Regions from separate parts of the Kaistia nematophila genome, predicted to be linked through region 2. Evidence: riboswitches for the same ligand, from Rfam matches in the RefSeq annotation. Region 2 holds a riboswitch; the other holds the start of a gene.
What was found. A riboswitch is a leader RNA that binds a small molecule or an ion and turns the genes downstream of it on or off. The one in region 2 is predicted to bind thiamine pyrophosphate.
Positions count from the first base shown of each region.

Region 1: it holds a riboswitch for thiamine pyrophosphate, as region 2 does, so the genes downstream of both, thiM (hydroxyethylthiazole kinase) here and OSH07_RS19100 (ABC transporter permease) in region 2, are expected to answer to the same signal.

Region 1 is NZ_JAPKNK010000007.1:38,428-53,115, forward strand. Features, by position in the region: gene glcF (glycolate oxidase subunit GlcF) at 1-629, shown strand, start outside; gene OSH07_RS16215 (DUF1488 family protein) at 634-897, opposite strand; gene OSH07_RS16220 (TMEM175 family protein) at 957-1,562, opposite strand; gene OSH07_RS16225 (helix-turn-helix domain-containing protein) at 1,637-2,620, opposite strand; TPP riboswitch at 2,788-2,910, shown strand; gene thiM (hydroxyethylthiazole kinase) at 2,976-3,812, shown strand; gene thiE (thiamine phosphate synthase) at 3,812-4,453, shown strand; gene aceB (malate synthase A) at 4,557-6,152, shown strand; gene OSH07_RS16245 (glyoxalase superfamily protein) at 6,337-6,903, shown strand; gene OSH07_RS16250 (MDR family MFS transporter) at 6,982-8,481, opposite strand; gene OSH07_RS16255 (DHA2 family efflux MFS transporter permease subunit) at 8,660-10,228, opposite strand; gene OSH07_RS16260 (HlyD family secretion protein) at 10,392-11,636, opposite strand; gene OSH07_RS16265 (TetR/AcrR family transcriptional regulator C-terminal domain-containing protein) at 11,890-12,552, shown strand; gene OSH07_RS16270 (L,D-transpeptidase) at 12,601-13,221, opposite strand; gene OSH07_RS16275 (ABC transporter ATP-binding protein/permease) at 13,461-14,688, shown strand, end outside.
Region 2 is NZ_JAPKNK010000009.1:126,709-141,396, reverse strand. Features, by position in the region: gene OSH07_RS19110 (adenylate/guanylate cyclase domain-containing protein) at 1-1,790, shown strand, start outside; gene OSH07_RS19105 (ABC transporter substrate-binding protein) at 2,028-2,972, opposite strand; gene OSH07_RS19100 (ABC transporter permease) at 3,000-3,797, opposite strand; TPP riboswitch at 3,862-3,967, opposite strand; gene yegS (lipid kinase YegS) at 4,020-4,937, opposite strand; gene OSH07_RS19090 (hypothetical protein) at 4,965-6,836, opposite strand; gene OSH07_RS19085 (adenylosuccinate synthase) at 6,886-8,178, opposite strand; gene OSH07_RS19080 (mucoidy inhibitor MuiA family protein) at 8,329-9,984, opposite strand; gene OSH07_RS19075 (ClbS/DfsB family four-helix bundle protein) at 10,119-10,631, opposite strand; gene OSH07_RS19070 (DMT family transporter) at 10,778-11,707, shown strand; gene serA (phosphoglycerate dehydrogenase) at 11,968-13,554, opposite strand; gene OSH07_RS19060 (phosphoserine transaminase) at 13,762-14,688, opposite strand, start outside.

The DNA.
Region 1 (14,688 bases), on a different contig from region 2:
GGGAGACCTGCTGCGGTTCGCTCGCCCACCACATGGGCAAATCCGAGCAGTCGCACGAGACGGCGAAGCGGACGATCGACGCCTGGATCGCCGAGATGGACGGCGAGGGGCTCGACGCCATCATCATCACGGCGTCCGGCTGCGGCACGACGATCAAGGACTACGGCTTCATGTTCCGCGAGGACGCCGCCTACGCCGAGAAGGCGAAGCGGGTTTCGGCGATCGCCAAGGACATCACGGAATATCTCGAGAGCCTGAAGCTGGCACCGGTTGCCGCTCCCAAGCCTTTGACCGTCGCCTACCACTCCGCCTGCTCGATGCAGCATGGCCAGCAGATCAAGACGACGCCGAAGACGCTGCTGTCGAAGGCTGGATTCACCGTGCGCGACGTGCCGGAGGGACATCTCTGCTGCGGATCGGCCGGTACCTACAACATGCTGCAGCCGGAGCTCTCCCAGCAGCTGAAGGCGCGCAAGCTAGGCAACATCGCCAAGGTCGCCCCCGACGTCGTCGCCACCGGCAATATCGGCTGCATCACCCAGCTCTCGGGCGGGGTGCCGGTCGTGCATACGATCGAACTGCTGGACTGGGCCTATGGCGGCCCGAAACCGGCGGGGCTTCCCGCCTGATCCCTCAAAGATCGTCGGCGGTCAGAAGGTAGGATCCCTGCGCATGGCGGGAATAGACCCGCTCGGCCGCGCGTTCGATCCGCGCCCGGTTGGCGTCGAAGGCCTGCAGCGCCGCCGCCTCGTCCAGTCCGCCGCCCGGATCAATCCGCGCGAGGGCATCCGTTTCCAGGAAGAACGAGATTTCCAGCGCGCTGTCATAGCCCCAGAACTGGATCCGGTGATGCGAGGGGCTGTAACTGCGGCTTCGGTTCGGAAACTGGAGGTACATGGCGTGATCATACGCCCAACCGGGGCCCTTGGCTGCAAATAGTGCGGCATTGCCGGGCGCTATCGTTCCGGTGGGGCCTGGCCGGGATGGGCGGCGAGCAGCACGCGCTCGACACGGCGGTCCGGCACCAGCCAGATCAGCGCCACGGCCACATAGCAGCCGATCGCGATCCACGGGCTCAGGAAGGCGAGGGCGATCGCGGCGGCGTAGATGACGACCGAGATCCGGCCCTTCCTGTCTTTGCCGAAGGCGATCGCGAGGGCCGAATCCGCGCCTTCCAGGCGGATCAGCGCGCGGGCGAGGATGTAGTAGGCGATGCCGGACATCATCAGGACGAAGCCATAGACGGCGACCGGCACGGATTCGATGTGGTTCTCGCCCATCCAGGCGGTGGTGAAGGGCATCAGCGACAGCCAGAACAGCAGGTGCAGATTGGCCCAGAGCACGCCGCCGCGCACATGCCGCACGGCGTGGAACATGTGATGGTGGTTGTTCCAGTAGATGCCGATCATGACAAAGCTCAGCACATAGCTGAGAAAGACCGGCAGCAGCGGCAGCAGCGTGTGGATGTCCGCTTCGTGCGGAACCTTCAGCTCCAGAACCATGATGGTGATGATGATGGCGATGACGCCGTCGCTGAACGCTTCGATCCGGCTCTTGTTCATGCCCCTCGCTCCGTCGCCATGGCCCTGCCACGCTAGTCCTTTGCGCGTCGCCGCTCCATCCCTTCGGGCCTTGGTCAGGCCTCTAGCCAGAGGCGCGCTTTCATCGCCCGCACCCCGGTCGGGGTGTCGCCGAAGCGGCGGCGGAAGCTGCGGTTGAAATGCGAGAGATCGGTGAAGCCGGCTTCGCTGGCGATCTCGATGATCTTCATATGGCGGGCGTCAGGGTCGCGCAGGCGCTTCAGCACCATCGCGAGACGGGCGTTCAGTACATGCTCGGCGAAGGTCTGGCCGGTTTCTTCCAGCAGCACGTGAACGTAGCGCGGCGTGATGCCGAGCCGCGCCGCCAGGCGGGCGGCGCTGAACTTCGGGTCGTGGCTCTCCTTTTCGATGGCGCGCAGGATGGTGGCGCGCCTGGCGGCGCGGACGCCGCCGGCCTCGGCCTGCTCGCGCGCCTCGCCGCTGGCGCCGAGCGCGACGGCGATCAGGTCGACGAGATGTTCGCCGAAGACGCGCGCGGTCGTATTGCCGAGTGGCGCGCCATGGCTGAACAGGCCTTCGAGGTAGCTGGTGAGCAGGCGCAGCGCGAAGGCATGGTCGCCGAGCGGCGCGCCGGCGAGGCGGTCGATGCGCGGCGTCAGGGTTGCGATGTGGGCGCGCGAGGTGCGCACGCCCCAGTAGCGCGTCGCCGTCTCCATGCGCAGTCCGCCGGTCTGCGAACTGTCGCAGAGAAGGCCGTCGCCGGGAGCGATGCGGCGCGGCTCGCCCTGCGTCGCCATCATTTGTCCCTCGACGCAGAGAAAGGCGAACAGCGCGTCGTTGCCGTCTCGCACCAGGCTCGGCGTGCGCAGATAGCTCGCCGGCGAGGTGGAGATGATGGCGATATCGACAGGGCCGGCCTGGCAGAGCTCGATCTCGCCTTCGAACGGGCTGTCGTCGTGGCGGACGATGTCGAGCGCGACGGCGCGGCGGACGATCTCCTCGCAGAAAACGGGGAATCGGTCCTTCGCGGGCAGGGCCTGCGTGGAAAACTGCTGGCGGCCGGGATAGGGCTGGAGCATGCGGCGGGTCTCGTGCGGCGGTCGAGGCCTCGGCCCGGACGCGGATTGCAAAGGCGAAAGCTAGCAGGCCGCGAGGTTAGGTCGCCGTGACCGCGGTCACAAGGGCCCGGCAGGTCCGTTGACGACCGCTTGCCCCTTGCCTGGATGCCAAGCCGTGATAGGGTCCGCTCGTCTCATCGGGGTGCCCTGATCCATCGGAATTTCCGTCGGAGCTTGGCTGAGAGGTCTTTGGACTAACCCGCGAACCTGATCCGGATCATGCCGGCGGAGGGATTGAGCCAAGCGCCTGGATGCTTCAGCACCTAGATGTCCTTGCCATCGTTCCGTCCTGCGTCACAGCAAAGGACGTCCATTCGTGTCTACCACCCAACATCGCCACCTGACGGTCGCCGACGCTGCCAGCGCGCTCGCAGCCATGCGCGCCGCCCGCCCGCTCGTGCAGAACATCACCAACTACGTCGCGATGACGATCTCGGCCAATGTGCTGCTCGCCGTCGGCGCGTCGCCGGCCATGGTGCATGCCGCCGAGGAGGTCGACGAGTTCGTCGCCATCTCCAGCGCGCTGGTGATCAATATCGGCACGCTGTCGCCGCAATGGATCGAGGGCATGCGCCGCGCCGCGAAGCAGGCCGTCGCGCTCGGCAAGCCCTGGGTCCTCGATCCGGTCGGCTGCGGCGCCACGAAGTTCCGCACCGATTTCGCCGTCGAGATGAGCCGGGCCGGCCCGGCGATCATCCGCGGCAATGCGAGCGAGATCATGAGCCTGGCGGGAGCCGCCGGGGCAGGGGGCAAGGGCGTCGATTCGACCGCCTCGTCCGATGCGGCGCTCGCAGCCGGCAAGGCGCTGGCGCGCGCCAGCGGCGCGGTCGTCGCCATCACCGGCGAGACCGACTACGTCACGGACGGGGATACGGTGGTGGCGGTCACCGGCGGCAGTCCGCTGATGCCGCTTTCGACCGCTCTCGGCTGCGCGCTCTCGGCGACCGTGGCGGCGTTCGCCGCCGTGCGTCCGCCCTTCGAGGCCGCCGTGGCGGCGCTCGCCGTCTATGGCGCCGCCGGCGCCGCGGCCGCTGCGCGCGTGACCGGGCCGGGACACCTTCCCGCCGAACTGTGCGATGCGCTCCACGCCGAAGATGCCGGCATGCTCGAGCGTTACGCCACGATCAAGACCGTTGAAGAGGTGAATGTCTGATGAGCCGTCCTTTCGATCTTTCGCTCTATCTCGTCACCGACGAGGATCTTGCCGGGCCGCGCGGCGTCGTCGAGACCGTCCGCGCCGCCATTGATGGCGGCGTCACGCTCGTCCAGCACCGCTTCAAGCAGGGTTCGACCCGCGATTTCGTCGCGACGGCGTCGGCGCTGGTCGACCTGCTGCGGCCGCGCGGCATCCCGCTCATCATCAATGATCGCGTCGACGTCGCGCTGGCGGTCGACGCCGATGGCGTGCATGTCGGCCAGAGCGACATGCGGGTCGCCAAGGTGCGCGAGCTGATCGGCCCGGATCGCATCCTCGGCCTGTCGGCGGCGCAGATGCACGAACTGACGCCGGAAGAACTCGGCCCGATCGACTATCTCGGTGTCGGCCCGGTCTTCGCCACCTCGACCAAGCCGAATGCGCCGGATCCGATCGGCTTCGAGCATCTCGGTCGCGTCAAGAGGACGGTGGGCCTGCCCGTCGTCGCCATCGGCGGCCTGAAGCCGGAGCATGTCGAACCGACGCTGGCAGCGGGCGCCGATGGCCTCGCCATTGTCTCCGCCATCATCGCGGCGGAAGACCCTGCGGCGGCGGCGCGCGATTTTTCCACCCGGATCGCGCGCTATCGCGGCAAGTAGGCGACCTTTTCCAATTCGGAACAAGTTCTGCCCTGATCGTGCAGGTTCAGTTGAAGACGGTGGCGTGGCATAGTCGCTCCAACGTTCCCACCGAGGAGTTGTCATGTCCGCCACCAACGCTGAACGCCTGGCTGTGAAGGGGGAGATCGGTCCCCGCTTCGACGAGATCCTGACGCCGGAGGCGCTCGCCTTCGTCGCCGAACTGCACGGCCGGTTCGACGCCAAGCGCCGGGCCCTGCTCGAGTTCCGCAACGAGCGCCAGGTCTTCTTCGACAATGGCGGCCTGCCGGACTTCCTGCCCGAGACCAAGGCGATCCGCGAAGGCGACTGGAAGGTCGCGCCGATCCCGGCCGACCTGCAGGATCGTCGCGTCGAGATCACCGGCCCGGTCGACCGCAAGATGATCGTCAACGCGCTGAACTCGGGCGCGAAGGTTTTCATGGCCGACTTCGAGGATGCCTCCTCGCCGGTCTGGGCCAACATGGTCGAGGGCCAGCTCAATCTCAGGGATCGCTGGGAAAACCGGATCGACTTCACCGATCCGCGCACCGGCAAGGCCTACAAGCTCGGCGCCAATCCTGCCGTGCTGATCATCCGTCCGCGCGGCTGGCACCTGCCCGAGCGCCACATCACCTTCGACGGCAAGGACGCATCGGGCTCGCTCGTCGATTTCGGCCTCTATGTCTTCCACAACGCCAAGGCAGCGCTGGCGCAGGGTTCGGGCCCGTATTTCTACCTGCCCAAGACCGAAAGCCATCTGGAGGCCCGTCTCTGGGACGAGGTCTTCACCTATGCCGAGGAGGCGCTTGGCCTCGCACATGGCACGATCAAGGCGACGGTGTTGATCGAGACGCTGCCGGCGGCCTTCGAGATGGACGAGATCCTGTACGAGCTGAAGGACCATATGGCCGGCCTCAACTGCGGCCGCTGGGACTACATCTTCTCGTTCATCAAGACGCTGCGCAACAACAAGGCGTTCCTGCTGCCGGATCGCGGCCAGGTCGTGATGGGCAAGGCCTTCCTGCTCGCCTATTCGGAACTCCTGATCAAGACCTGCCACCGCCGCGGCGCCTTTGCGATGGGCGGCATGGCGGCGCAGATCCCGATCAAGAACAATCCCGAGGCCAACGAGGCGGCGTTCGCCAAGGTGCGCGCCGACAAGGAGCGCGAGGCCAATGCAGGTCATGACGGCACCTGGGTCGCGCATCCCGATCTCGTGCCGGTCGCCATGGAAGTGTTCGATCGCCTGATGCCGACGCCGAACCAGCTCTCACGCCTGCGCGAGGAGGTTTCCTTCGGCCAGAAGGACATGCTCGCGATCCATGATGGCACCCGCACGGAAGAGGGCCTGCGCCACAACATCCGCGTCGGCGTCCAGTACATCGAGGCATGGCTGCGCGGTCGCGGCGCGGTGCCGATCTACAACCTGATGGAAGACGCGGCGACGGCCGAGATCAGCCGCGCCCAGATCTGGCAGCAGCTGAACTTCGAGGCGACGCTGGAAGACGGCCAGAAGGTGACGGAAGACTTGTTCCGTCGCGCGCTCGCCGAGGAGATGGAAGTGGTGAAGGGCGAGGTCGGTCCGGACAATTATGCGGCCGGCCGTTTCCCCGAGGCGATCAGCCTGTTCGCCAAGCTGTCGACGGCCAAGACCTTCGAGCCGTTCCTGACGGTGCCGGCCTACAAGCTGATCGACTGAGCCGATTGACGCGTCGACCGCGTCGACTAAGATCGCGGCAGGCTGGTGCAGCCTGCCGCTTGCGCCCTTTGGGGTATGGTGAATGCACCGGATGAACCGAACCTGATCCGTTGGCCCCGGCGAACGCCTCAGCAATGCAAGCACTGACGTGACTGCGTTCGCCCTGAGGCAAGGAACAGGTTGTATGCGCGATTTTCGCGATGCCAAATCCATGGCAAAGGCGCTGCGGGCGGTGATGGCCGAGCGCGATATCGAACTCACCCACAGCGAAACGCTCGAGATCGTCGCCCGCCAGTTCGGGCTCGACGACTGGAACGTCCTCGCGGCGGCGATCGCCGCCGAGGCCGATCCGATCAAGGCTGCCGCGGCGGACGGATTGCAATTCACCCGGGTGATCCCGATCCTGCGGATATTCGACATCGCCAAGGCGATGGAATTCTATCGCGATTTCCTCGGCTTCCATGTCGATTGGGAGCATCGCTACGGCGAGGGCATGCCGCTCTATGCGCAGATCTCGCGCGCCGGCGCGGTGCTGCATCTCTCCGAGCATCACGGCGACGCCAGCCCTGGCTCGACCGTGTTCGTCTGGATGCGCGGGATCGAGGCCTTCCACCGCGAGCTTCTGGCCAAGAAGTATGGCTATTCGCGCCCGGGGCTTCAGGATACCGGCTTTGACGCCCGCATGGTGCAGGTGCCGGATCCGTTCGGCAACCGCATCCGCTTCCATGAGGCCAATTCCGAAAGCCCGTAGTCGTCCGGCGTGTTCCAGCGCGCGAGCGACTTCCGAAAATCACCCCAACCCGACCGCTCGGGTTGGGGCCTTGTGCGTCTAGACCTCGACCGCCGAAGGGGTGGGGCCGCGGGTGCTGCGCAGCGGGCGCTCTTCCATGATCGCGAGCAGCGCCAGCGAAATGGCGATGCAGATCGTCGCCGCGATGAACACGCCACGGAAAGCGCCGGCGAGCGAAATGCCGGCCCCAGCTGCTGCGGCAATCTTGGCCTCGACCGATCCGCCTTCGCCGCCGGAGATCGCACCGAGGCCGGCGAGGAAGATCGCGCCGAAGGCTGCGACCAGGATGGCGCTGCCGAGCGAGCGCATGAAGTTGATCGTCGCCGTCGCGGTGCCGAGGTGATGCGCCTGCACGGCGTTCTGGGCCACCACGATCGTCACCGGGAATAGCGTGCCGAGTCCGGCGCCGATGAAGGCCAGGACGATCTCGATCGAGATCACGTCCATCCGGCCGGCAAAGGCGGCGAGCAGGGCGGTCAGGATCATCGCGACGGCCAGGCCGATGGTCGGCGAGCGCTTGTAGTGCTGGACGCGGGCCATGACGCGGCCGGAGAACTGGGCGCCGAACACCGTTCCGATCGAGAGGGGGATCAGCGCGAAGCCCGATTCCGCCGCCGACAGGTGCAGTACCGACTGGAAGAACAGCGGCATGTAGATCGACAGGCCGACCATGGTGCCGATGCCGAAGAAGCCGGCGAGCGTCGCCGTCGCCACCACCTGGTCGCGCAGCACGCCGACTGGCAGGAACGGCTCCGGCGCTGTCAGGACGCGAGCGACGAAGAGCACCCACGCCGCCGCCGAGGCCAGCAGGAGCGAGATGATCGGCAGCGAGCCCCACGGATAGTTGACGCCGCCCCAGCTCAGCGCCAGCAGCAGCAGCACGGCCGCCGCCACCAGCAGCACGGCGCCGACCACGTCGAGCCGGTGCGGGCGATCGTTGCGCGGCAGCTTCTTCAGTGCGTTGAACGTCATGGCGAAGGCGATGAGGCCGAGCGGCAGGTTGATCCAGAAGATGACCGACCAGTGCAGCGCCTCGGAAAGCACGCCGCCCAGCACCGGGCCGGCGACGCTGGCGCTGGCGAAGACGGCGCCGAAATAGCCCATGTACTTGGCGCGCTCCTTGGGCGGGATCGCGTCGCCCGTGATCGTATGGGCCAGCGAGATCAGGCCGCCTCCGCCGAGGCCCTGCAGGAAACGGGCGAGGATCAGCCCGGTCATGGTTGGCGCCAGCGCGCAGGCGATCGACCCGACGATGAAGATGGCGATGGCGATCAGCAGTACCGTGCGCCGGCCATGGATGTCGCTGAGCTTGCCGTAGAGCGGCGTCACCGCCGTCGATGACAGCAAGTAGGCGGTCACGACCCAGGCGATGTTCTGCAGGTCACCGAGCTCGCGGCCGATGGTCGGCAGCGCGGTTGCCACGATGGTCTGGTCGAGAGCGGCCAGGAACATGGCCAGCATGACGCCGAGGACGATCGAGCGAACGGTCGCATGGTCGAGCGGAGCCGGACCTGGGCGCGAGGAAACGGAAGCATCCATGGAATATCGCCAATGTGATTGTGCGCCCGCCGGGGGTGGGCCGGGCAAGAGGGGCGCCTGAGGAATCTGGTTCAGCCAGGGCACCCGACACTAGTCCTGTTGCCCGCCGATCTCAATCCGCGGTCTTGGATCGAGCGAGGGGCGAGTGGCGGGAACCCGGAGGATGAACAGGGACGGCCTAGTGGCCGCCCCCTCCGCCTGCCGGTGCGCCCTGCGGCTTCTGCGCCAGCGGGACCAGGAGGACTATTCCTGCGAAGATGACGGCGAGCACGAGGAACACGTCCGAGAACGCCATCACCAGGGCCTCGCGCTTGACCGACTGGGTCAAGGTCTTGATCGCCGCCAGGTTGGCGTCGGAGCCGAGCGTGGCGGCGAAGCCCTTCGTCATGGCGTCGAGCCGCTCGGTCGCCGCCTCGCGGCCCCACTGGACCTGCTCGTGCAGCCGCGTGATGTGCAGGTCCCAGCGGTTGTTCAGTATAGTAGTGATCACCGCAAGGCCGACGGCGCCGCCGAGGTTTCGCGTCAGGTTGAAGAGGCCGGAAGCGTTCTTCATGCGCTCGGGCGGAAGGGTTCCGAGCGCCAGCATCGAGACGGGCATCATCGACGTCATCAGCGCGACGCCGCGCATGGCCTGCGGGATGAACAGCTCGCTGAACGCCCAGTCCTTGGTGATCGGTACCAGTTCGAGGCAGGAAAGCGCGAACAGCGACAGGCCGAACGCCATCATGTAGCGCGGGTCCATCTTCTGGCCGAGGCGGCCGACGATCGGTGCCGTCATCATCATGAACAGGCCGGTGACGAACATGGTCTCGCCGATCTGCAGCGAATCATAGCCGCGCACGCGGGCGAGATAGACCGGATAGAGATAGACGAGGCCGTAGAGGCCGACGCCGAGCATGAAGGAGAACAGCGCGCCGGTCGCGAAGTTGCGGTTCTGGAAGGCGCGCACGTCGACGATCGGTTCGTCGGTCTTCAGCACCCGCCAGAAGAACAGCACGCCTGCGACTACGGTCACCACGGCCAGCGCGGCGATGGTCTCGTCCTGGAACCAGTCATTGGCCGAGCCCTCCTCGAGCACGTATTCGAGGCTGCCGAGGAAGGCGGCGAGCGTGATCAGGCCGATATAGTCGAAGCGCTGCAGCAGCTTGAAATTGGGCTTGTCCCAGTCGACGAAGCTGAGCACGCCGATCGTGACGGCGATGCCGGGGATCACGTTGACCAGGAACAGCCAGTGCCAGGAGAAGATGTTGGTGAGATAGCCGCCAATGGTCGGGCCGACGGTCGGCGCCAGCGTCGCGATCAGGCCGACGATGGCCGAGACCATGGCGCGGCGATTGGGTGGGAAGATCGTGAAGGCGGCCGCGAACACGGCCGGGATCATGCCGCCGCCGATGAAGCCCTGCAGCGCGCGCCAGACGATCATCTCGCCGATCGAGTTCGACGTGGCGCAGCCGATCGAGGTGATGGTGAAGCCGCCGGCGGCGATGGCGAAGAGATAGCGGGTCGAGAGCGCGCGGCCGAGGAAGCCCGAGAGCGGGATCATGATGATCTCGGCGATCAGGTAGGCCGTCTGCACCCAGGAGATTTCCTGCGCGCTGGCGGAAAGGCCCGCCTGGATCTCGGTCAGCGACGACGAGACGATCTGGATGTCGAGGATCGCCATGAACATGCCGACGGCCATGGCGACGAAGCCAAGCGTGCGGCGCGGCGTCATTTCGGGCAGGGCGGGCTGTTGGGGTCCGGCCATGATCGTCTCCTCGGGCGTCAGCCCCGAATGGGCGCCGGCGTTGGCGCCGGCATCACGGCCGTGCGGGGACGGTCGATTTCAACGAGAGGGGAGCCGGAAAGCCGGTAGGGACGACAGGACCGGTTCCCCTCTCGAAGCGCTCCCCGATGGGGAGAAGCTGCTTTCAGTTGGCGGCGGCCGCCTTGGTCTCACCGCCGGTGCGGCTGTCGATGTCGACGACGACCGACAGGCCGGGACGGAGATGGCCCTTCGCGGCCTCGGCGGCCGGGATGCGGATGCGGACCGGCACGCGCTGGGTGATCTTGGTGAAGTTGCCGGTGGCGTTGTCGGGCGGCAGCAGGCTGAACACGGCGCCCGATGCGGGTGCGACGCTGTCGACGACGCCTTCGATCGTGCCGTCCGAATAGGCGTCGACGCTGACGCTCGCGGTCGCGCCCGGCCGGATGCGGTCTAGCTGCGTCTCCTTGAAGTTCGCGTCGACATAGACGTCCTGCAGCGGCACCAATGCCAGCAGGCGCTGGCCGGTGGCGACATACTGGCCCGGATTGACGGCGCGGTTGCCGATCACGCCGTCGAACGGCGCGCGCACGACCATGTGCTCGAGATCCAGCCTCTTCTGCGCCAGCGTCGTCTGATCCTGGTCGAGCGCGCGCTGCGCCTCGACGCGCTGCGCCTGCAGCACCGCGACATTGGCCTCGGCCGTGGTCAGGCCAGCCTTGGCCGATTCCACGGCGGCGGCGGTCTTGTCCTTGGTCGCCTGCGCCTGCTGCAGCGCCTGCTGCGTCGCGAACTGGTTCTTGGCGAGCGCGGTGGCGCGGCCGAGATCCGCCACGGCGAGTTCGGCGTCGGCATTGGCCGAGGCAATCGACGTGCGGGCCTGCGCGACGCCGGCCTGGCCGGCCTCGATCTGGCGGTCGATGCGGTCAATGGCGGCCTGCTGGGCGGCGATCTGGTTCTGTGCCGCCTCGACGGCCAGCTTCTGGTCGGCATCGTCCAGATAGACAAGCGGGTCGCCCGTCTTCACCGCGGTGTTGTTGGCGACGGCGACGCTGGTGACGTAGCCGGGCAGGCGCGGCGCCACGGTCGCGGTGTCGGCGCCGACATAGGCGTCGTCCGTCGAGACCATGAAGCGGCCGACCGTCCACCATTCGTGGCCGAAATAGGCGCCGGCCGCGATCGCGACGACGCCGACGGTCAGGAGAAGAAACCGCCGCCGCCCGCCGCGCTTGGCCGGGGGTGGGGCGATCGCAGGCTTGGCTTCGCCGCTGTTGCCGGGCGCGGAGGGCCGCTCGGCAATGGGCGCAGCCGCCGGCGGCGGCGGTGTGGCTTCGGCGGTGCGGCGCTGGATCGGCTCCAGCTCGGAAACGCCGGTATCTTCAGGGGTCTCGACAAGTGCGACCTTTGCCATGACTCGTCTCCTGTCTTTCAGCCCCGGGAATAGGGTTTGACCGAACCGTTCGGTCAACGGCGCTTGAATTAGTCCCATTGAGGGGTTAAATCAAGATCGAACTGAACGGTTCGGTCAAAAAATCTTGCACCGCAGCACAAGGGGCGGTGCCGGTTGGATTGGCAACCGCTTCTTGGTACTTTGGAATTCAGAAAATGCGGGGCCTGACTCGACGCTGCATCGAGCAGACGGCCCGCGGCGAAGGAGAATGGCCGTGTCACTCGTCGACACCACCCGTGACGCCGAAGAGGGCGGGGCGGGGCAGGATTCGCGCAAACGCGAACAGATCATGCGCGGTGCCAGCCAGGTCTTCCTCGAGAAGGGCTTCGACGCGGCGAGCATGAACGACATCGCGCGCGCAGCCGGCGTCTCCAAGGGCACGCTCTATGTCTACTTTGAAAACAAGGAGCGCCTCTTCATCGAGCTGATCTCGGCCGAGAAGCGCGAGGAGCTGTTCCGGATCGTGATGCTCGATTTCGAGAATCACGATGTCGAGGCGGTGCTGAAGAAATTCGGCCGCGAGCTTTGCACGATCCTGACCAAGCCCTACTACATCAAGGCGATGCGGTCGGTGTTCTCGATCATCAACCGGATGCCGGAAGTCGGGGCGGAATTCTATTCGAACGGCCCGATGCTCTGCACGCAATTGCTGGCCAAATATCTGGACGCCCAGACCAAGGCCGGCATTCTGGAGATCGAGGATTGCCTGCTGGCGGCGCAGCAGTTCGTCGAGCTGTCGCAGAGCGGCGTCATGCGCAGCGTGCTGTTCGGCGTGATCGACAGCCCGGGACCCGAGGAAATCGCGCGCCGCGTCGACAGCGCCGTCACGATTTTCATGAAGGCCTACAAGGCGCCGCAGTCGGCCTTCGCCAACTGAGGCGGCCTGGCCGGGACGCCGCGGGGCGGCATCCCGGATCGTTCGGAACTAGCGGACGATGACCTTGGTGCCGATCGGCACGCGGTCATAGAGGTCGCTCACATCGGCATTCACCATGCGGATGCAGCCCGACGAGACGTTGTGGCCGATCGTCCAGGGCTCGCTGGTGCCGTGGATGCGGAAGATGGTGTCCTGGCCGCCGCGATAGAGATACATGGCGCGCGCGCCGAGCGGGTTCTGCGGGCCGCCTTCCATGTAGGCCGGCAGGATACGGCCCTTCTTGCGCTCGCGGCGGATCATTTCCGCCGGCGGCGTCCAGCCGGGCCATTCCGCCTTGCGGCCGATCTTCACATTGCCCTGCCAGCCGAAGCCTTCGCGACCGACACCGACGCCGTAGCGCAGTGCCTTGCCGTTGCCCTCGACCAGGTAGAGGAACTTGTCGCCGGTATCGATGATGATCGTGCCGGGCTTCTCGTTGGTGTCGAAGCGCACCCGCTGCTTCTGGTACTTGTAGGGCAGCGGAGCCCCGGGTCCGGAAGCGCGCGGGCCGAAATTGTCGCTGCCCTGAAACAGCTTCTGGAAGAAATTCTGGGCGTTGGCGCTGCCGCCTCCGGTCAGGGATACCGCACCGGCCAGAAGCGAGGCGGCAAGGATGCGTCGGAAGTTCATGGAATCCCCCATTTAGGCCCATCGCACCGGTCGGCGCGGTCTCGAGCAAAGGATAGAATCGCTGTCGATCTGCGGCAACCGGCCAACGAATCACGCGGCCGTGATTGTGATCGCGATCACAGAAACGGCATTCTCCCGGTCGGCCATTAATGTTCGGTAACGCGGCGGCAATGTCGTCGTCAGGTCAGCGTCCCGATAGTGGGCAGTCAGACAGCAACCGGTGCTGGTCGGAGAACTCTATGCACAAGCTCAAGTCGGCGCTTGGAACGGTCCTGCGCATCGCGCTTCCCTATTTCCGCTCTTCGGAAATGTGGATTGCGCTCGGTCTGCTCGGCATCGTCATCGGGCTGCGATTGTTCAACGTCTGGCTGGACGTCAAATTCAACTATTGGAACAATGACTTCTATACGGCGCTGCAGAAGAAGGACTGGTCGACCTTCGCCTACCAGATGTTCGTCGTGTTCTCCTGGATCGCGGCGCTCTCGATCATCACCACGGTCTACCAGCTCTATTTTTCGCAATGGCTGCAGATCCGCTGGCGCAATTGGCTGACGCACAAATATCTCGACGGCTGGATGTCGAAGGGCACGCATTACCGGATGCGGCTGACCGGAAACCCCGCCGACAACCCCGACCAGCGTATCGCCGAGGACGCAGACCGCTTCACCGATGGCTTCCTGTCGATAGGCGTTGCGCTGCTCGGCCAGATCGTCACCCTCGTCACCTTCATCTTCATCCTGTGGAGCCTGTCGTCGACGGCGCCGCTGATCATCTTCGGCAAGAGCTACGCCATCCCCGGCTATCTGGTCTGGCTGGCGCTCGGCTATGCGATCCTCGGCACGCTGGTGACGCATTGGGTGGGCAAGCCGCTGGTGGCGCTGAGCTACCAGCAGCAGCGCTACGAGGCCGATTTCCGCTTCGCGCTGGTGCGGCTTCGCGAGAATGGCGAGGAAGTGGCGCTGCTGAAGGGCGAGCCGGCCGAGCGCGTCGGCCTCTATGACCGCTTCGGCTCGGTGCTCTCGAATTTCTACCAGATCATGAGCCGGACCAAGAAGCTGACCTTCCTGACCGCCGGCTACAGCCAGCTCGCCGTCATCTTCCCGTTCATCCTGGTCAGTCCTCTCTATTTCGCCGGTACGCTTGAGCTCGGCGGACTGACCCAGATCGCCTCCGCCTTCGGCACGGTGCAGGGCGCGCTGTCGTTCTTCGTTTCCGCTTATTCGACGCTGGCGACCTGGAAGGCCGTCGTCGATCGTCTCGATGGTTTCGAGCATGCGATCGAGCATTCCGAAGCGCTGGAGAAGCAGGGGCCGGTGCTGCGGCCGGACGGCGCCGGTTCGGATCTTGTCATCCGCGATCTCGTCGTGCATCTCCCGGACGGTCGCGAGATCGTCGACGTGCCCCAACTGACGCTGGCGCCGCGCGAGCGCGTCCTGCTGACGGGACCGTCCGGCTCCGGCAAGTCGA
Region 2 (14,688 bases):
GATTGACCGTCATTGCTGCCTTGGATGTGGTCGGTTATTCCGAACTCATCCAGCGTGACGAGCTCGGCGCCATTCGCGAGATGCGCGCGATCTATCGCAGCCTCGTCCGACCCACCATTCCCCGATTCGGCGCCCACATCATCAAGACGATGGGCGATGGCGGCCTGATCGAGTTTCCGAGCGTCCTTGACGCGGTCGAATGGACGATGGCGTTCCAGAACGGCATGGCGGCGCGCAACGCCACCCGCGGCCGCCCGCCGATCGAGGTGCGCGCGGCGATCGTGCTCGCCGACCTGATCCTCACCGAAGACGACCGGTTCGGCGCCGCCATCGGCTTCGCCATGCGCCTGCAGGCCGCCGCGCCGCCCGGCGGCATCGCCATCACCCATTCCGTCCGCTGGCAATTGCTCGGCGAACCCGCCGCCGCCTTCAAGCCGGCCGGCTTCCTGTCGCTGCGCAGCATCCCCTACCCGGTCGAGGCCTGGTTCTGGATGCCCGAGGGCAAGCCGATGCCGCGCCTGGTGCCGACGGCCGGCCAGACGCTGACACCGACCAGCCTGGCGGTGCCGCCACTGCAGCCGGCCGAGCAGCCGGACCTGCGCCCGCTCACCGTCGTGCTGCCGTTCGACGACCTGTCGCCGCGCAGCGATCACGAGGCCTTCGCCGACGGGGTCGTCGAGGAGATGACCGCCACGCTGTCGCGCGTGCGCGACATCCGCGTCGTCGCCCGCAATTCCGCCTTCACCTACAAGGGCAAGCCGACCGACGTCCGCTCGCTGGGCCGCGACCTCGGCGTGCGCTACGTGATCGAGGGCAGCGTTCGCCAGGCCGGTGAAACGCTGCGCGTCACGGCCCAGTTGGTCGAGGCAGAGACGGGCGCGCATCTGTGGTCTGGCCGCAAAGATGGCACCGTCCATGATCCGCTGACGTTGCAGGACGAAGTCGCCACGCTGGTCGCCGGCGCGCTCCGCCCCGCCATCCGGGCGGCGGAAATCGAGCGGGTGAGGCGCAAGGCGACGGAAACGCTGAAGACGCACGAGCTCGTGCTGCAGGCGATGCCGCATTTCTGGGCGCATCGGCGCGAGGACAATGCCGCCGCCCTGGCGCTGCTGCAGAAGGCACTGCTCGCGGATCCGCGTTCGAGCGCCGCGATCAGCCTGAAGGGCTGGTGCCTCAGTCAGCAGATCACCTATCTCTGGTCCGACGATCCGGCCGCCGACCGCGCCGAGGCGATTGCGCTCGCCGAGCTGGCGGCGGAGCTGGGCGAACCCGATCCGCTTGTCCTGACCGCGATCGGCGCCACCTTCTCGATCCTCAACACCGACCAGTCGCGCGCGCTGCAGTTCATCGAGCGAGCCATCGCGCTCGATTCGACCTTCGCCTGGGCCTGGACCCGGCTGGGCTATGCGCAGGCTTATTCGGAGCGGCCGGAACTCGGCATCGAGAGCTTCGAGAAGGCGATCGCGCTGAGCCCGGAAGATCCGATCCAGTTCAACGCCTTCGCCGGCATCGCGACCTGCCATTTCCTGCTCGGCAACTATGCCGAGGCGGCGCATTGGGCCGGCCAGTCGCTGCATGGCCGTCCCGGCATGGTCTGGGCCTATCGCCTGCAGGCGACCTCGGCGGCGCTCGCTGGCCAGACGACGCTCGCCCGCAACGCCGTGCGTCGGCTTTTGGCCGAAAGCCCGGGCCTGACGGTCGCCGGCGTCCGCGACGGCATCAAGAATCTCGCCGGCCCGCAGCTCGACCGCTACATGGAAGGCCTGAAGCTGGCCGGCCTGCCGGAATGAACCTCTCACGCAACCCTTGAGGTTCTACAGGTCTCGATCTCCAGCATCCTGAGGCGGCTTGCGCTGCAAGCCGTCTCGGAGGACGCACCACCTGAGAGGAAAATCTCCGTACCGACGCCGCCCTGCGTGCTTCGAGACGGGCCTCTGGTCCCCTCAAAATACTGAGGTTAGTGCTGGGCGAAGGCCTCCCTCAGTGGGAGGTGACGGATTGCGCCGGCATCTCGATGCAGATCCGTCCTATCGCGGCGCGATCGCGTAGCTGTCGATCGGCGGGATAGAATCGAGCAGCCCCCTCGCCTTCATGAACTCGGCAAAGCGGTCATAGCGGCCGATATCGAGGGCGGCAGGGCGCTTGGCGAAGCGCGGCAGCGTCGCCAGGAACGAGTCGCGGTTCAGTTGGTCATCCAGGTCCTTGTGCGACTTCAGGAACATCGCCAGCGCCTCTTCCGGATGGTTGGTCAGGAAGATCGTCGCGTCCTCGACCGCCGCCAGGAAACGGACCATGCGCGGGTCGTCGCGAAGCTCGTTGCGAGTGACGTAGATCAGCTCGTCATAGGCGGGAACGCCGTGCTCCTCCAGGTAGAAGGCGATGCCCGGCTTGCCCTCGAGGCCGAGCTGGATCAGCTCGACGTTGCGATAGCCGTCGATCACCGCATCGACCTGGCCGGACATCAGCGAGGTCGAGAGGTTGAAGTTGACGTTGACCATCTCGACATCCTTCTCGCTGAGGCCGACGGAGGCGAGGACGGTGCCGATATAGGCGTTCTGCAGGCTCGCCACCGAATAGCCGACCTTCTTGCCCTTCAGGTCGGCGAGCGTCTTGATCGGCCCGTCCTTGAGCGCGATCAGCGCGTTGAGCGGCGTCTCGATCAGCGTGCCGATGCGGGTCAGCGGCAGCCCTTCCTTCACCTGCAGCATAAGGTCCGGCTGATAGGTGATCGCGATATCGGCCTGGCCGGCGGCGACGAGGCGCGGCGGCGCGCTGGCGTCGGCAGGCGCGATCATCTCGACGTCGAGGCCGTGCTTCTCGAAGAAGCCGCCCTCCTTGGCGATCACCAGCGGCGCATGGTCGGGATTGTAGAACCAGTCGAGCAGGACGGTCAGCTTGTCGGCTGCCTGGGCCGATCCGATCGTCAGGGCAGTGGCGAGGCCGAACGCCGCGAGCCGGAGGAAGGGTTTCATCGACGTTTCCTTTGCAGGTCGAGGGGATTAGCGGATGGTTTCGGGCGCCCAGGGGGCGATGTGGCGCGTGGCGATCTCGACCGCGGCGCGCACCAGCACGGCCATGGCGGCGAGAAGCGCCAGCGCGGCGAAGACGACGTCGGTCTGCGCCCGGCCGTTCGCCATCAGCATGGCGTAGCCAAGCCCGGACGAGGCGCCGACCCATTCGCCGATCAGCGCGCCGACGGGCGCGTAGACAGCGGCGACGCGGAGTCCGGAGGCCAGCGCCGGCAGCGCGTCGGGGATGCGCAGATAGAGGATTTCCTGCCAGCGCCTGGCCCGGTAGAGGCGGCTCAGGTCGATCAGCCCGGCATCGGTGCGCGCCAGCCCGTCATGGAAAGCGGACGCGACGGGAAAGAAGATGGCGATCGTCGCCATGACGATCTTCGAGCCGATGCCGAAACCGAACCAGAGCACGAGCAGCGGCGCGATGGCAAAGACGGGAAAGGCCTGGGTGACGATCAGCAGCGGCATCAGGATGCGCCGGATCGCCGGAACGAAGGTCATGACCAGCGCCAGCGCGACGCCGGCGAGCGCACCGGTAACGAGGCCTGAGATCGTCTCGATCAGCGTGGTGACGGCGTCGCGGCGCCAGAGATCGGGCCGCTCGACGAGGGCGCGCCAGACACGCGCGGGCGGCGGCAGCATGAAGGGCGGCGGCGCGAAGACGACGATCACGAGCTGCCAGATGGCAATCAGGGCGACGGCGACGACGAACGCGCGCGCGAGGCCGCCGGCCCAGCCATGCCGTCGCACAGTTCCCTCAAACTCTGCCCTTGCCACCATGGCGAAGCCGCTCCTCCGAAGATCGGACGAGGCCATGCGCATGGCGATGGAAACGAGCAGACGTCGTGAACCAGCTTCCCGTCCCTTCGCCGGCATGACCCGGATCAGGTTCGAAGGGTTCGGCCCCAGGCCATCTCAGCTCGCGTTCGCGAACACCCCTCGGAATGGGGCGAGCATGGCCGAGGATGCTTCGCCGTGCAAGGGGCCGGCCGAGCGGAGCTGCTATGCGGTGCCGTCGAGCGGGGTGGAGCCGAGGTGGACGCGAAGGGAGGCGGGCCGGCACTCGACGCGGAAATGCCGCGTCTTCACCGGCTCGCCATCGAGATTGACGTGCAGTTCCTCGTGCGAATCATATTCGATCCAGGCGCTGCGGGTCCTGATCTGGATGTTCTCGACGGCCGCCGCGCCCTGCCGCCACAACTGCGTGAAGGCTTCGAGCCGAGCATCGCCGGTGAGTTCCGGCAGGATGGCGAGGTCAAGCAGGCCGTCGTCGATGCGGGCTTCCGGGCAGAGCACGATGCCACCGCCGGCCTGGCGGCCATTGCCGATCGCGAGCGCCAGGAAGCTGCCTTCCCACTCGAAGCCTTCGGCGCGGAAGCGGCCGCTATTGGCCGAGAGCTCGCGAAACCGGGTGACGCCGGTGACGACATAGGCGAGGCCGCCGAGCCGGCTCTTCAGCTCCGGATCGGTCTCGACGGTGACGCGCGAGCCGAAGCCGCCGGAGACGAGATTGACGAAGACGCGACCGTTCAGGCTGCCGACATCGATCCGTCGCGCCGGGGTCGTGGTGACGAGCCGGAGCGCCGCCGTCAGGTCGTCGACGGGAATGCCGGTGGAACGGGCGAAATCATTGGCGGTGCCGAGCGGCAGGATGCCGAACGAGCAGCTTTCCGGCGGCTCGGCCGCGAGCGAGGCGGCGAACACCTCGTTGACCGTGCCATCGCCGCCGCCGGCGACGATGCAGTCGATCGCGCCCTTGCGCGCTTCCGCGACGGCCTCGCGGGCGAAACGACTGGCGTCGCCCGCCTCCCAGGTCACGCGGACCTCGACCACATGGCCATCGGCGCGGACGGCGCCGACGGCCTCACGCACGCGCGGATCGCGCGCCGCCTTGCCATGCAGGATGAGCCGGACTTTCATGGTTCATCCCGCGAGGTTGGCGTGGCGCTACTTGTTGCCCCAGGCGGTCATCGCCTTGTCGAAGACGCGCTGGCCGGGTGTGCCCTTCTCGAAGGTCAGGATCGCGCGCTGGTCGTTGTTGTAGACGATCGGCAGGTCGATCCAGTTGCGCTCGCGAAGCAGCGCGACGTTCTGCGCCATCGGCTGGGCGTCGTTCGAGAAGGCGATCCAGAAGAAGCCGTCGGCGACCTTGGCAGCGGCGCCGTCGAGCGGCTGGCCACGCGATTCCTCGGTCGGCTTCATCACCAGTGCCGGCACCGACTTGACGCCGCCGCCGGCGAAATTCGCAGGCGTATCCACGACAATCTCGACCAGATGGCTCGCCGGCAGCGCGCTGTCATTGTTCTTGCGGATGTTCAGAGTCACCTTCATGCCCTTCTCGGGCACGTCGAGATTGGCCTGGATCTCCGGGCCGTTCGGCGAATTGGCGTTGAACTTCCACGTCACATTGGCCGGAACCACCTTGACGTTCTGGGTGCCGTCGGTCGGCTGTTCGTAGAGGATGGCCTTCTGCGCGACGAGCGACTCATCAGCCGTTCCGGCCGCGGGCGCCGCGGCGGGAGCCGAGGCCGCCGGGGCCGTATCGGCCGGCTCGGCCGCGGCCGGCGCCTGGGCCGGGGCGGCGGAGCCGGTGCCCTCCGGCGTCATCACGCCGGCGAGCGGATCGGCTTCCTCGCCATCCGACGAAGGCTGGGCATCGACCGTGCGGACCGACTTCGCCGGCGCCTCTTCCGCGGCGCCGCCGCCGAGGCGATCGGAATTCTTGCTGCTCGCGGGCGCCGAAAGCGTCGGCGGCGCGTCCTCGTTCGACGCGGTCTTGGCGCCGGTATCGGAGGACGAGATCAGGTCGCCGATCACGTCCTTGACAACGCTGCGCTGCGACCAGACCAGCGCCGCGATGCCGCAAAGCATCAGCGCGATCAGGACCAGCAGAATGATCGTCGGCCAGCGCGAAGGCTTGGTGCGCTCGACATAAACGGCGGGACGCTCGGCAGCCTCGCGGTTGCGCTCGCGACGCGACGGACGGCGCTCGCGCGGCTCGTCGAAAGAGTCATTCCCCATCGGCGTGGCGCGCAGCGGCTCGGGCGCCCAGTCGGCGTCGGCGCTGAAATGACGGCTGTCGTCATGGTCGTGGTCATGTTCGAGATCCGCGTCGAAGCGCGGCTCGTCGGCCGGTTCCGGCGCCGACATCGTCGGCTCGCGACGGCCCTGCGGCGCGGCGCGATCATAGGCGCTCGGGCGCGTGGGCGAGACCTGCGGCCATTGCGGCTGCACCGGCGGCGGCTGGCGCGAAGGCTTCTGCGGCGGCTCGGGCTCGTGCCAGTCGGCCTCGATCTCGGGCTCGGACGCATGCGCCTCGTCGGCCTCGTCATGGAAGAATTCGGCCTCGGCGGCCTGCGGCGGAGGCGCTACGGGCGCCGGGGCCGGCGTCGGCGCGGCGGGCTGCTGACGCGGCGGCTCGGCGGCCGGACGCGGGCGGGCCACGACCGGCTGCGAGGCCGGCGTAGGCAGGGGCGGCGGCGGCGCGATCTCCGCCTCCAGCTCTTCTTCGAGCTGTTCGACCGGCTCCGGCTCGACCGGCTCGGGCGTGACGGCAAGCGCCTCGGCAACGGCCGCCGCGGCGCTGACGCGAACCGGGGCCGGGCGCGCGGCGCTCGCCTCGCGCTCGACCTTGCGGATCGCCTCCTCCAGTTCCAGGCGCTGGCGGGAAATCTCGGATGTGGTCAGGGGCGGGTCGATGGACTTCAGCTGTCCGATCAGCGCCGTGCGCGCCTTGTCGTAAACTGAACGACGCGCGTCGCCGGATTCGCTCTCGAACCCGGAAACCGCCTTTTTCAATACCGCGTAATAGTCGGTCATCGTCCCATTCTACTAACTACGTCCGAACCGGCGCCTGCGATCGACAACCTCAGTCCTGAAACGGATCCTGAACCAGAATTGTATCGTCTCGTTCCGGGCTGGTCGACAGGAGCGCAACGGGCGCGCCGATCAGTTCCTCGACGTGACGGACATATTTCACGGCCTGCGCCGGCAGATCGTTCCAGCTACGGGCGCCGGCGGTGGAATCCTTCCAGCCTTCCAGCGTCTCGTAGATCGGCTCGACCCGGGCCTGCGCCGCCTGGGATGCCGGGAGATAGTCGATCTCGCGGCCGTCCAGCCTATATCCAACGCAAATCTTGATTTCTTCAAGGCCGTCGAGAACATCGAGCTTCGTCAGCGCGATTCCGGTGATGCCGGAGGTGCGGATCGTCTGGCGAACCAGCACGGCGTCGAACCAGCCGCAACGGCGCTTGCGCCCCGTCACCGTGCCGAATTCGTGGCCGCGCGTGCCGAGGAAATCGCCGACTTCGCCGGTCTGCTCGGTCGGGAACGGCCCCTCGCCGACGCGCGTCGTGTAGGCCTTGGTGATGCCGAGCACGTAGCCGACGGCACCCGGGCCGACGCCCGAACCGGTCGAGGCCTGGCCGGCGACGGTGTTGGACGAGGTGACGAACGGATAGGTGCCGTGGTCGATGTCGAGCAGCGCGCCCTGCGCGCCCTCGAACAGGATGCGCTTGCCGGCGCGACGCTCGCGGTCGAGCAGCTGCCAGACCGAATCCATGAACGGCAGGACCTTGTCGGCGACCGAGGCGAGCTCCTCGTAGAGCGTCTCGGCGAGGATCTCTTCCTGGCCGAGGCCGCGGCGCAGCGCATTGTGGTGCGCCAGCAGCCGCTCGATCTTCTCGCGCAGCGCCGGCAGGTCGGCGAGGTCCATGACGCGGATGGCGCGGCGGCCGACCTTGTCCTCATAGGCCGGGCCGATGCCGCGCTTGGTGGTGCCGATGCGGGTGCCGGCATTGCTGTTCTCGCGGAAGGCGTCGAGTTCGCGATGCAACGACAGGATCAGCGCGGCGTTCTCGGCGATGCGGAGATTGTCGGGGCCGACCTTGACGCCCTGCGCCTCGAGGCGGCCGATCTCGGCCACGAGCGCATGCGGATCGACGACGACGCCATTGCCGATGACGCCCATCTTGCCCGGACGCACGACGCCGGACGGCAGCAGGCTGAGCTTGTAGGAGACGCCGTCGATGACGAGCGTATGGCCGGCGTTATGTCCGCCCTGGAAGCGCACGACGATGTCGGCGCGCTCGGAGAGCCAGTCGACAATCTTGCCCTTGCCTTCGTCGCCCCATTGCGATCCGACGACGACTACATTCGCCATTGAACTTCCCTCTTCGACGTCAAGCCAATTGCTGATGCCACGCTGCGCGGCACGCGATAGGACTCACCCCGGCGAGCCGCCAGGACGAGGCGCGCGGACTATATAGACTCCATCTGCCCCGCGCGACCCCCGCGAGAGCATCTCAGCCCCTCAATTCTCCCAGAATACGTCCTGATCCGCCGGCCAACGCACGGCAAAGGCGTTCAAGATCTCTTTTGTTTCGCCGGCGGCATAATCATAGCGCCAGGCAACCACGCCGCGCGCCCCGTCGACGGCGCTCTCCGTCGGCGGCGTCGCCTCGGCGAGCGACTGCACGGTGATGGCCGCCGCCTCGGAAACCGGCAACTGGTCGAGCACGACGATCGCCATCGGGCGGGCGTGGCGGTTTTCGACCTTGATGCGATAACGCCGCTCGTCGGTCTTCTCCGACGAGATCAGCCCGCGCTCGCCGGTCTTGCGGTCGAGCGTCGTTCGCGTGACGCTCACCTTGTCGTCGATGCCGAATCCGAGCCTCAGTTCGCCATCCGGCGCGACGAAATCGAGCGGAACCGTGCCGGCGAAGACGCCATCACGGTAAAGCACGGCATTGCCGCCGACATAGGGCGCGCCGGACCGGTTCTTGAACCGCGCCGTCAGGAAGGCGGCATCGCTCACCGCCGGGACCGCGCGCACCTCGATCGTCGGCGCCAGGGTCTCGGTCGCAATCCGCACCGAGCGATCGCCCTCGCCCGAGGCGATCGAAACCGGCTCGGCAATCCGGTATTCGGCACGGAAATCTCCGAAATCGGCGACGGCCTCCGCCTGCCCCACCGCCTCGGCATCCGCGCCACCCGCGGCCATCTTCCGGGATGGCGCCATCGGGGCGGGGGCCGGCGGCGCGATGGCGAGCGATTCGCGCGCCGGCTCCTGAACGAAGCGCGGCATGAAGCGAACGACGCTCTCATAGAGCTCCGGCGGCTGCGTGCCTTCCGCCGGCCGCGTCGTCGACAACGTCAGCGCCACGCCAGACCAGTCCTCGCCGGTCTCCTGATGCAGCTCGGCCCGCCGGATCAGTTCCAGCTTCGGCTCGGCCGCCGTCTCGCCCAGCGCCAGCGAGATGTCGTAGGCGGGGCTCCATCCGGCCGACTCGGTGCGGTAGCCGAGCGTCAGCTGGCCCGTCGCCGGCTGGTCGGCCTGCAGCTCGATCCGCGCCGTCAGCTTCGGCAGGGACGGCGGCAGCGCATCCATCGCCTTCTGCCGCTCGGCGATGGTCTTCTCGACGCCGCGCTTTTCGATGCGAAGCGCGGCGCGCTGGCGGTCGATCTTCTCCCGCTCGAGCCCGAGGCCTTCGGCGGTCTCGACCCAATTGCCGATCGACTTGCCTTCCGCCATGCCCTTGGCGAGCCCCTCGGGCACGCTCTCGGCCAGCTGGTCGATGAACTTCACCCGGAGGTCGAGGGCGGCGAGCCGGTCGTCGAGCGCGGCGACCTGGTCGCGCAGCGCCTCGATTTCGACGGCGATCGACTGCCGGGCCGGATCGGCGCCGGCATCCGCCCTGCCCGGTCGCGTCTCGACGGAGCGGATGGTGACGCCGCCGGCGGCCATGCCCTTCACCCGCAGGCTGTCGGCGACCATGTCAGCCGGCAGATCGTCGGCCACCAGCACGCTGACGCCGGCCGGCACGGCGAACGTCGCCTCGCGCAGCACGGCCGCCCCCTGCGGATGCACGGTCACGGCGGTAACCCGGCTGCCGAGCGGCAGGTCGGCGGCAAGGGCGTGGGCGCTGCAGGCGGCAAGCGCCGCCACGGACAGAGCGAGGATCTTCATGGCCGTCTGGATTCCCCTCAAGATGAAACGCCGCCATCCATGGACCTGCCGGCGGGCATTCCGCCGGATAACGCGCGATTGTGGTATCGCCGCGCCACAATTGCGCGGATCTCGTGAAAAACGCCCCTCGCCGCTCAGGCGATGCCGTTCGCCTTCTTCCACGTGCGCAACCGCCCGCGCGCATTCGCATAGGGCGACGACGTGTTGAACTGGATCATCCGGCCCATCGTGTAGCTCTCGTACCAGGGCGTCCCATAGAGCGCGGCGTCGTCATGGCGTTCGATCAGCGCGACGAGGCGATCCTTCGCTTGGGCCAGGCGCTGCAGCAATTGTTCAAAGGAGAGGCCGTCATAATCGGCATAGAACTTCTGCGCGAGCGCGCCGAGCTGATTCCATTTGTAGCCGGTTTCCGGAAAGTCGACCGGCTCGCCGGCGTCCCGCCGCGTATGCCACTTCAGCACCAGCTCGTTCCATCCGGTCAGATAGGCGACGAGGTCCCGCACGCTCATGCGGGTCCCCTTCGCATGACCGTCGAGCGTCTTCTCCCCGGTCCGATCGGCGGGAATGGTGGCGAGCTCCCGCATCAGCCTGGCATAGGCGTCGTCGATCGCCTCCAGAAGTGCATCCTTGCCGTCCGGAACCGCCATCGAGCCCCTCCATCCTCGGTTGCAGGATGGCATAGCCCTCGCGCCCGCGCTTCGCAAACCGTCGATCCCGTCCGGGCGCACGGTTGAGGCTTGGCAGCGACGCCCCGTCGGGGCTATCCAGACGTTCCGCTGTCCGGGGCCAGTTCATGTCATTGCTTTCGCGAGCCTTCGCCTGGCTGTTCAACCGGCCCTATCTGCTGCTCGCCCTCACCTTCCTGTTCTGGGCGATCAACATCGTGCTCGGACGCTATGTCGCCGGCTCGATCCCGCCGGTGGCGCTGGCGCAGGTGCGCTGGGCCGGGGCATCGCTGATCATCCTGCCCTTCGCCTGGCCGCATCTGAAGCGCGACTGGCCGGCGATCCGCCGCAGCCTCGCCATCATGCTGCTGCTCGCCGCATCCGGCATCGGCGCCTACAACACGCTCGCCTATTACGGGCTGCAATATACCGAGGCGCTGAACGGCCTCCTGATGCAGTCGATCGCCCCGCTCGTCATCGGCGTGTGGTCGCTGATCCTGTTCCGAGACCGCATGACGGCACCGCAGATCACCGGCGTCTGCCTGTCGCTCTCCGGCGTCGTGCTGATCATCTGCCGCGGCGATCCGATGGTGCTGCTGCACCTGACGCTCAACATCGGCGACATCATCATGCTGCTGGCGATCAGCTGCTACGGCTTCTATTCGGCGCTGCTGAAGAAGGGGCCGCGCATCCACTATCTGTCGATGCTGGGCTTCACCATTCCCGCCGGCGCGACGATGATCCTGCCGTTCTGGATCTGGGAGATGGTCTCCGGCAAGTTCATGCACGCGACGCCTCTCACCTTCGCCGTGCTCGCCTATGTCGTCGTGATCCCGTCCGTCGTCGCCTACATGTTCTTCAACCGCGGCGTCGCGCTGATCGGGCCGAACCGCGCCGGTCCGTTCTTCCATTTGCTGCCGGTCTTCGGCTCGATCATCGCCATCCTCTTCCTCGGTGAGCAGCCGCGCTGGTATCACGGCGCCGGCTATGCGCTGATCATCGGCGGCATCGCGCTGGCGCAATTGAGCCTCTCCAGGATCCGCGCCTTCGGGCGGTGACTCTCGAACCGGCCGCTGGGCACTGTCAGGTCACGGCCGAACGCCCCTGCCCCAACCGCACCCTCGCCGTCATCCCGGGCGAAGACCCGGGATCCATGCAGCCGGGTTGGCCGCCGCGTGAAGTGCCCGCTCGTGCGGATGGATGGATCCCTGCTTTCGCAGGGATGACGGAGACGTCTGGTCCCGCCGACGAGAGCCCAAGACAAAAAAAGGGCGACGGTTGCCCGTCGCCCTCTTCATTCCAGTGCCGAGAGAGGATCTCAGAAGTTCAGGCGCTTGGCCTGAACGACGCCCTCGAGACCGCTGACGCGGTCGAGCACGCTATCGGAGATTTCCTCGTCGAGGCCGATCAGCGCGATCGCATCCTCGCCGGCGGCCTTGCGGCCGAGGTTGAAGGTGGCGATGTTGATGCCCTCGCCGCCCAGCAGGCTGGCGAAGCGGCCGATGAAGCCCGGCTTGTCCTTGTTGGTGACGTAGAGCATGTGGGGGCCGAGCTCTGCCTCCATGTTGATGCCCTTGATCTGGATGATGCGCGGCTTGACGTCGCCGAACACCGTGCCGGCGACCGAACGCTCCTGGCGCTCCGTCGTCACGGTCAGGCGGATATAGTTCTCATAGGCGCCCTGCTGCTCGCGCCGGACTTCCTCGACCGCGATGCCGCGTTCCTTGGCGACGGCCGGTGCCGAGACCATGTTGATGGTCTGCAGCTGCGGCCGCAGCACGGCGGCAAGCGCCGCCGCCGTCAGCGCGCGGACGTTCATCTCGGCGACGTCGCCCTCATATTCGAGGCGGATCGCCTTGATGCCGCTCTCGGTGAGCTGGCCGGCGAAGGAGCCGAGCTGCTCGGCGAGCTTGACGAACGGCGTCAGGCGCGGCGCTTCCTCGGCCGTGATCGACGGCATGTTCAGCGCGTTGGAGACGGCGCCCTTGGTCAGGTAGTCCGACATCTGCTCGGCGACCTGCAGCGCGACATTCTCCTGCGCTTCCGTGGTCGAGGCGCCGAGATGCGGCGTCGCGACGACGTTGGGCAGGCCGAACAGGACGTTCTCGGTCGCGGGCTCTTCCTCGAACACGTCGAAGCCGGCGCCGGCGACCTTGCCGGACTTCAGCGCCTCGGCCAGGTCCTTCTCGACGACGAGGCCGCCGCGGGCGCAGTTGATGATGCGGACGCCGTCCTTCATCTGCGCGATCGCCTTGGCGTCGATGATGCCGCGGGTCTTGTCGATCAGCGGCGTGTGCAGGGTGATGAAGTCGGCGCGACGGAACAACTCGTCCAGCTCGACCTTCTCGACGCCGAGATCGACGGCGCGCTCGGGCGACAGGAACGGATCGAAGGCGATGACGCGCATCTTCAGGCCGACGCCGCGCTCTGCGACGATCGAGCCGATATTGCCGCAGCCGATGATGCCGAGCGTCTTGCCCGTCACCTCGACGCCCATGAAGCGGTTCTTCTCCCACTTGCCGGCCTGGGTCGAAGCATTGGCCTCGGGGATCTGGCGGGCGGTGGCGAAGATCATCGCGATCGCATGTTCGGCGGTGGTGATCGAATTGCCGAAGGGCGTGTTCATCACGATGATGCCCTTGGCGGTCGCGGCCGGGATGTCGACATTGTCGACGCCGATGCCGGCGCGGCCGATGACGCGCAGGTTCTTCGCCGCGGCGATCACCTTCTCAGTCACCTTGGTATTCGAGCGGATGGCGAGACCATCATAGTTGCCGATGATCTCGAGCAGCTTCTCCTTGTCCTTGCCGAGGTCGGGCAGGTAGTCGACCTCGACGCCACGATCCTTAAAGATCTGGACGGCGGTCTTGGAGAGCTTGTCGGAAATGAGAACGCGCGGTGCCATGCTGAATGGTTCCTTTGGGTTCGCCGTCGTCACCATCCGTCGTCATCCCGGACGAAGCGAAGCGGAGATCCGGGATCCATCCGGCCGAAGCCTGGAACTGGATGGATCCCCGCTTCCGCGGGGATGACGCCAAAGGGACAAGCTGGCGCATCAAACGGGGAATGAAAATGATGGCCGGGGCGAACCCCGGCCGGAACGCGCTGGGAATCAGGCCGCCTGGAGGGCAGCCTTCTGCGATGCGAAGGCCCAGTCGAGCCACTCGGTGACGATTTCGAGATCCGAGGCCTCGATCGTGGCGCCGGCCCAGATGCGCAGGCCCGCCGGGGCGTCGCGGTAGGAGCCGATATCATAGGCGACGCCGGCCTTGTCGAGCGCGGTCGAGATCGCCTTGGCGAAGGCGGCCTGTTCCTTGTCGTCGAGCGCCTTGACCGCCGGATCGGTGATGATCAGGCAGACCGAGGTGTTGGAGCGCGTATTCTCGACGACGGGCAGGAAGTCGATCCAGTCTGATTTCTCGACCCAGTCGGCCAGCACCTTGAGGTTGGCGTCCGCACGGGCGGCGAGCGCCTTCCAGCCGCCGAGCGACTGGGCCCAGGTGAGCGCGTCGAGATAATCCTCGACGGCCAGCATGGACGGCGTGTTGATCGTCTCGCCGACGAAGATGCCGTCGATCAGCTTGCCGCCCTTGGTCATGCGGAAGATCTTCGGCAGCGGCCAGGCCGGCTTGTAGGTCTCGAGCCGCTCAACGGCGCGCGGGCTCAGGATCAGCATGCCGTGGGCGCCCTCGCCGCCGAGCACCTTCTGCCAGGAGAAGGTAACGACATCGAGCTTGTCCCAGGCGAGATCCTGCGCGAAGGCGGCCGAGGTGGCGTCGCAGATGGTCAGGCCGGCGCGGTCGGCGTCGATCCAGTCGCCGTTCGGAACGCGGACACCCGAGGTGGTGCCGTTCCAGGTGAAGACGACGTCGCGGTCGAAATCGACCTGATTGAGGTCGGGAAGCTTGCCGTAGTCGGCCTTGAAGGTGCGGGTGTCTTCAAGCTTCAGCTGCTTGACGACATCGGTGACCCAGCCCTCGCCGAAAGATTCCCAGGCGAGCATGTCGACGCCACGGGCGCCGAGCATCGACCACAGCAC